One region of the Nonomuraea sp. GTA35 genome, then DNA from elsewhere that is predicted to be linked to it. Evidence: riboswitches for the same ligand, from Rfam matches in the RefSeq annotation. Region 1 holds a riboswitch; the other holds the start of a gene.
What was found. Region 1 has a riboswitch for thiamine pyrophosphate ahead of thiD (bifunctional hydroxymethylpyrimidine kinase/phosphomethylpyrimidine kinase). Riboswitches for the same ligand answer to the same signal wherever they lie in the genome.
Positions count from the first base shown of each region.

Region 2: linked by a shared signal. The riboswitch ahead of ACBJ32_RS11865 (FAD-dependent oxidoreductase) and the one ahead of thiD (bifunctional hydroxymethylpyrimidine kinase/phosphomethylpyrimidine kinase) in region 1 are both predicted to bind thiamine pyrophosphate.

Region 1 is NZ_JBGNUV010000022.1:30,600-33,986, reverse strand. Features, by position in the region: gene ACBJ32_RS53920 (M28 family metallopeptidase) at 1-753, opposite strand, end outside; gene ACBJ32_RS53915 (DNA polymerase domain-containing protein) at 870-1,817, opposite strand; TPP riboswitch at 1,875-1,970, shown strand; gene thiD (bifunctional hydroxymethylpyrimidine kinase/phosphomethylpyrimidine kinase) at 1,964-2,767, shown strand; gene ACBJ32_RS53905 (TenA family protein) at 2,764-3,387, shown strand, end outside.
Region 2 is NZ_JBGNUV010000002.1:1,135,511-1,138,897, reverse strand. Features, by position in the region: gene ACBJ32_RS11865 (FAD-dependent oxidoreductase) at 1-1,296, opposite strand, end outside; TPP riboswitch at 1,286-1,402, opposite strand; gene ACBJ32_RS11860 (FAD-dependent oxidoreductase) at 1,461-2,624, shown strand; gene ACBJ32_RS11855 (Rv2175c family DNA-binding protein) at 2,655-3,029, shown strand; gene thiE (thiamine phosphate synthase) at 3,007-3,387, shown strand, end outside.

The sequences.
Region 1 (3,387 bases):
GCCGAGCACGAGGTTGGCGTCGACCTTGAGCCGGACGGTGGCGCCGGGCGTGGCCGCCAGCTCGTTGCCCACGGCGAAGTCGGCGAACACCATGGGGATCCCGGCCCGCCACTCGCCGATGTCCAGCGCGTAGGCGTCCGTGCGGCCCGGCTGGCCCTCGTTGAAGACGATGATCCCGGACGCTCCGGCCCGGCCCGCGTTCATCACCTTGTTGACGAAGGGGCAGGTGCCGCGCTGGATGAGCGCGATCCGGCCGGGGACGAACCCGGCGAAGTCGGAGGCCTCGCAGCCGCTGGTGGAGCTGGGCGCCGGGGCCGGCGGCAGGGTCAGGTCCACTCCCTGGACCTGGGCGGTCACGTCGCCGGCCGGGGAGGGCTGGAAGGTGAGGAAGTCGTCGTTGGGCACGTACGACTTCGCGGTCGGCGCGGTGAGGTCGAGCACGGGCGGGCTGTTCTCGCTCCAGCTCTCGACGTAGTTGATCGGCTGGCGCGTGACCTTGTAGCCGGCCCTGCGCAGCTTGCCCTCGACGTACGCCACGGAGGCGTCGTAGCCGGAGGTCCCGGCGGCGCGGTTGCCGCCGTTGGCGTCGGCGATGGCCTGGAACGCGTCGAGATGCTTCTTGACGTTGGTGCCCTTGACCTTCTTGACGAGCACCTTGGCGAAGGCGTCGTCGAGGCCGCCCGCCTGCGCGGGCACGGCCGTGGCCAGGGGTAAGGCGAGGACGGCGATCAGGACGGTGATGATTCTTCGCATGCAGGTCCCCCCATGGGTTACCAGGAACGCGGCCTTTCCCCCCGAGGCGCCGCTGCCCGAACGTAACCCGGCGAAGAATCAGCGTGAAGACCCACTATTGTCGCAAATTTGCGACATCACTCCTCGCGCCGGGCGCGGGCGCGCCGCTTGCCCTCGTGCATCGCCTGCACGCGGGCGATCGGGATCGTGTGTCCCTCCTCGACCAGGTCGGCGGGCAACCGCTGCGGCCCGGGCATGTGCTCGGCCCACGGGTCGGCGTCCTTCAGCAGCCCCGGCGCGGTGCGCACGGTGAAGTCCCGCGGCGACACGCGCTCCAGCTCCGACCACGCCAGCGGGAAGGAGACGGGCACGCCGGGCCGGATGCGCGGGCTGTAGGCGGCCACCACCGTGGCCCCGCCCGCCCGGGTGGAGTCGAGGAACACCTTGCCCGCGCGGTCCTCCCGGATGAACGCCGTGGTCGCCAGCGCCGGGTCCAGCCGCTCGGCCCGCGCCGCCAGCGCCCGGGTGGCCGCCGCGAGGTCGTCCATCGCCGTGCCCGCCACCACGGGCACGAACACGTGCACCCCCTTGGCGCCGCTCGTCTTCACCGCGCCCGCCAGCCCCATGTCCTCCAGGGCCTGCCGGACCAGCAGCGCACCGCGCACCGCCAGCGAGAAGGAGTCGTCGTGCTCGGGCGGGTCGAGGTCGAGCACCAGGTGGGTGGCGTGCTCGCCGGCGAACAGCGCCGGGTGGTACTCCACCGCCCGCTGGTTGGCGAACCACAGCAGCGTCTTCCTGTCGTCGCACAACGCGTACGTCACCTGCCTGCGCGACGCCTCCGCCCACATGGACACCGACCGCACCCAGTCGGGGGCGTACTTGGGCAGGTTCTTCTGCATGAACGGCGCTTGCCCCGGGCGCACGCGGACGACCGAGAGCGGGCGGTCGCGCAGCACGGGGATGATGCGGTCGCGGACGGCGTCGAGGTAGTCGACCAGGTCGCGCTTGGTGGCGCCGGCACCGTCGAACAGCGGCTGGTCCAGGTTGGTCAGATCGACCCCGTCACGCGTCTCATCAGCGGCCACCCGCCCTACGATGCCGATCCTCGAACGTGTGGTCAACAACGACGCCTGTTAGAGTAGGCCGTTGACGCGGGGTGCCCGGAGGGCCGGGCTGAGATCACACCCGTCGAACCTGATCTAGCTCGTACTAGCGAAGGGACGTCACAGCCGTGAGCGCTGTTCCCAAAGTCCTGTCCATCGCGGGCACCGATCCCAGCGGCGGCGCCGGGATCCAGGCGGACCTGAAGACCTTCTCCGCGCTCGGCGCGTACGGCATGACCGTCGTCACCGCGCTGGTCGCGCAGACCACCACCGGCGTGACCGGCATCCACGAGGTGCCGGCCGAGTTCGTGGCCCAGCAGCTCGACACACTGCTGACCGACGTGCCGGCCGACGCCGTGAAGATCGGCATGCTGGGCAACGCGCCGCTGATCAAGGCGGTGGCGGCGGCGCTCGACACCTACCGGCCCGCGTACGTCGTGCTCGACCCCGTCATGGTGGCCAAGAGCGGCGACCGGCTGCTGCCCGCCGACGCGGTGGCCGCGCTGCGCGAGACGCTGCTGCCCCGCGTGCACCTGATCACCCCCAACCTGCCGGAGGCGGCCGACCTGCTCGGCGAGAAGCCGGCCGCGAGCCTGGCGGAGATGCACGACCAGGCGCAGCGGCTGCGGGCGCTGGGCGCGCGCCAGGTGCTGCTCAAGGGCGGCCACCTCGACGGCGACACGTGCGTGGACGTGCTGGCGACGCCCGAGGGCACGATCGAGCTGGCCGCGCCCCGCGTGGACACCAGGAACACGCACGGCACGGGCTGCACGCTGTCCTCGGCCATCGCGGCGCTGCGCCCGCGCCACGACGACTGGGCGGGCGCGGTGCGGGCGGCCAAGGCGTACCTCACCGAGGCGCTGCGCGCGGCCGACAGCCTGCACGTCGGCCACGGCCACGGCCCCGTCCACCACTTCCACGCCATCTGGTGAGCGCACAGGACATGTTCTGCGACGACGTCTGGCAGCGCACGGCCGAGCTGATGCGCGCCGTCCACGAGCACCCCTTCATCACCGCCCTCGGCGACGGCACCCTCGACCGCGAGCGGTTCGGGTTCTACATGGTGCAGGACGCCCGCTATCTGGAGGCGTTCTCCAAGGCGCTGGCCACGGCCTCCGTCCGGGCCACCGCCGCGGACGACGCGGCGTTCTGGGCGCAGAGCGCGCACACGGCGCTGGCGGCCGAGCGCATGTTGCACGCCGGGTACATCGAAGAGCTCGACGCCAAGGGCCCCACCTCGCCGACGTGCCTGGCGTACTCGTCGTACCTGCAGGCCACGGCCCTGACCGCGCCCTACCCGGTGATCGCGGCGGCGGTGCTGCCGTGCTTCTGGATCTACCAGGACGTCGGCACGGCGCTGCTGGAGCGCGTCGGCGACACCGCCGGCCACCCGTACGGCAAGTGGATCTCCACCTACGCCGACCCGGGCTTCGCGGCCTCCGTCGAGCAGGCCAAGGCCATCGCCGACCGGCTCGCGGCCGCCGCCGGCCCGGACACCCGCGAGGCGATGGCGCAGGCGTACTGCCGGGCGGCGGCGTACGAGTGGATGTTC
Region 2 (3,387 bases), on a different contig from region 1:
CGCGTAAGCCAGCCCCGGCGTACCGCCCGGGCCGATCAGCGGCAGGTTGTCCGGCGTCCCCGGACGCAGCCCCGCCACCACGTCGGCGACCTCCAGCTCGGTGACGCCCGGCACCAGCTCCCTGGCGTCCCTCAGCAGCTCGTAGAGCCCGCCGGCCGTCACCCTGGTGTCGAACCCCATCTCCTCCTGCGTGGCCCCGACCACGAGCTCGCCGTCGCCCCGGGGGACCAGGTAGACGGACGAGCCGTGCACGGTGCCGCGTACGCACCGGCTGAGCAGCGGCTGTGGCGAGCGCAGCCGCATGATCTGCCCCTTGACCGGCCGCACCGGCACCTCGGCCAGCTCGGCACTCCACGCCCCCGCCGCCAGCACGACCCGCTCGCCCCGCACCTCGCGGGGACAGGCGTCCCGATGAGTGGCGTCCCGCCCGGTGGTTGCCCGCCCGGTGGTCTCCCGCCCGGTGGCGTCGCGGCGGGTGGGGTCCCGCCAGGTGGCGTCCGGGTCGGTCATGTCCGCGTCGGCCGTGTCCGCGTCGGTCGTGTCCGGGCCGGTGGTGTACGGGTGGGCCGGGGAGTCTTGGCGGTCAGGGCCGTCCTCGGAACCCGGGGGCGCGAGGCGGACCCCCACGACCCGGCCGCCCTCGTACAGGAGCTCGGTCGCCCGGGCCCGCACCAGAGGGACGTCCAGCCGTTCCAGCGCGGCCAGCAGGGCCGCCGTCACGCGGCGCGGGTCCACCCACGCGTCGCCGGGCGCCAGCAGGCCGCCGCGCACGGAGGGGGCCAGCATGGGCTCCAGGCGGCGGCACTCGCGCCCGGTGAGCCGCTCGACCGGCAGCCCCAGCTTCTCCATGTACGCGGCCAGCTCGTCCAGCGCCGCCATGTCGTCGGCCCCGAACGCCACGTCCAGCGTCCCGTCCGCCCGCAGGTCCAGCCCGCGCACCTCGGGGAACCGCAGCCCGTCGCCCGATCCCGGCCGGGCGGATCCCAGCCCGTCGCCCGATCCCGGCCCGGCGGATCCCGGCCCGTCGCCTGGTCCCGGCCCGGTATCCCCGGCCAGGCCGGCGTCGGCGGCCAGCTCGGCGGCGAAGGCGGGCCAGCGGCGCAGCGAGGCCACCCCCAGCCGCAGCAGTGGCGCCTCGGTGTAGGTCACCTCGCTGACCGGGGCCAGCATCCCCGCCGCCGCGTACGAGGCCCCCCTGCCGGGGGCCGGGTCGACCACGGTGACGGGCCGCCCCGCGCGTGCCATCCGCCAGGCCACGGAGAGCCCGACGACTCCGCCACCCACGATCACATCCACTTGCGCTCCCTTCGCCGGCATGATCCGGATCAGGTGTCTTGCGGTCGAAGGCCCGGCAAAGCCTTCCTCTCAGCCCGGTTACGGCCGGACTCCCGCGCGTCTTACCCGAACAGCCTACGGCCTCGGTGCGACGTCCGAGCACGCCCCCCGTTATGGTCATCACCGTGAACCATGTCGTGGTGGTGGGAGCGGGCCTGGCCGGAGTGCGTACGGTGGAGGCCCTGCGCGGGCGCGGCTTCACCGGCCGGATCACGCTGATCGGGCAGGAGCGGCATCGGCCCTACGACCGCCCGCCGCTGTCCAAGGCGGTGCTGAAGGGCGAGGCCGACAGCAGCTTCGTCGACACCGACCTCGACGGGCTCGGCGTCGAGTTCTGGCCGGGCGTCGGCGCCAAGTCGCTGCGCGCGGGCGTCGTGGAGACCACCGAGGGCGAGGTCGCCTACGACGGCCTGGTCATCGCCACCGGCGCCGACCCGATCCGGCTGCCCGGCGACGGCCCCCAGCACGTCCTGCGCACCATCGACGACGCCCACGAGCTGCGCGCCATGCTCGTCCCTGGCGCCCGCGTCGCGATCATCGGCGCCGGCTGGATCGGCGCCGAGGTCGCCACGGCGGCCCGCCGCGCCGGTTGCGCGGTGACGGTCGTCGAGTCCGCCCCCGCTCCGCTCTCGACCGCCGTTGGCGCCGAGCTCGGGGGGCGCACGCTGCCCTGGTACGACGGCATCGACCTGCGGCTGCGCACCATGGTCGACTCCGTGGACGAGGGCGGCGTGCGGCTGGTGGGCGGCGAGTTCGTCGAGGCCCACGTGGTGGTCACCGGCATCGGCGTGCGCCCGGCCGTCGAATGGCTCGCCGACGCCGACATCGACCTGCACAACGGCGTCGTCACCGACGAGCACCTGCGCACGTCGCTGCCCGGCGTCGTCGCGGTCGGCGACTGCGCCGCCTGGTGGTCGCGCCGCTGGGGGACCAGGCTGCGGGTGGAGCACTGGGACACCGCGCTCAACGCCCCCGAGGTCGCCGCCGCGACGCTCCTGGGGGAGGAGGCGGTCTACGACCCGGTGCCGTACTTCTGGTCGGAGCAGTTCGGTCACATGCTCCAGTACGCCGGCCACCATCCCGCGGGTGACCGGCTCGTCTATCGCGGCGAGCCCGAGGGCAAGTGGTCGGCCGTGTGGCTCGCCGGCGACGGCACTCTGGCCGCTGTGCTGGCCGTGGACCGGCCCCGCGACCTCGTACAGGGGCGCCGGCTCATCGACGCGGGCGCGCGCCTCGACGCGGAACGCCTGGTAGATCCACAAGTACCCCTACGAGATTGTGTTGTTTGAGCAAGCACGGCATGTGGTAGTTGTGGTTTCGTGACGCTTTCTGTTGCACAGATCGACCGGGAGACCGACCAGCTCGTTGACGAGTGGCTCACGCTCCCCGAAGTGGCCTCGCGCCTGGATCTCCCGATCGGGCGGGCCAAGCAACTCCTCCGGGACCACAAGCTCCTCGGCGTGCGCCGGGGCAGCGGCGGGCCGCAGGTGCCCGCGGTGTTCCTCGATGGAAAGGACGTGATGAAGGGCCTGCCCGGCACACTGACCGTGTTGCAGGACGCCGGCTACGACGATGTCGAGTCGCTGCGCTGGCTCTTCACCCCAGACGAGTCCCTGCCAGGGTCGCCCATCGAGGCGATCAAGGCCGGCCGTCACACAGAGGTCAAGCGGCGTGCCCAAGCCCTCGCTTTCTGAGGCCCGCCTCTATCTCTGCACAGACGGCCGCCGCGACCGCGGCGATCTGGCAGAGTTCCTCGATTCGGTGCTGGCCGGGGGCGTGGACATCATCCAGCTGCGGGAGAAGGGCCTGGAGGCCGGCGAAGAACTCGCGCTCCTCGAAGTCTTCCGCGACGCCTGCGACCGGCACGGCAAGCTGCTGGCCGTCAACGACCGGGCGGACATCGCCTACGCCGCCCGGCCCGACGTGCTCCATCTGGGGCAGGACGACCTTCCTGTGACGGTCGCGCGAGAGATACTCGGCGACGACATCGTCATCGGAAGGTCCACCCACTCCGCCGCCGAGGCTTCCGCCGCGGCTGTGGAGGAGGGCGTC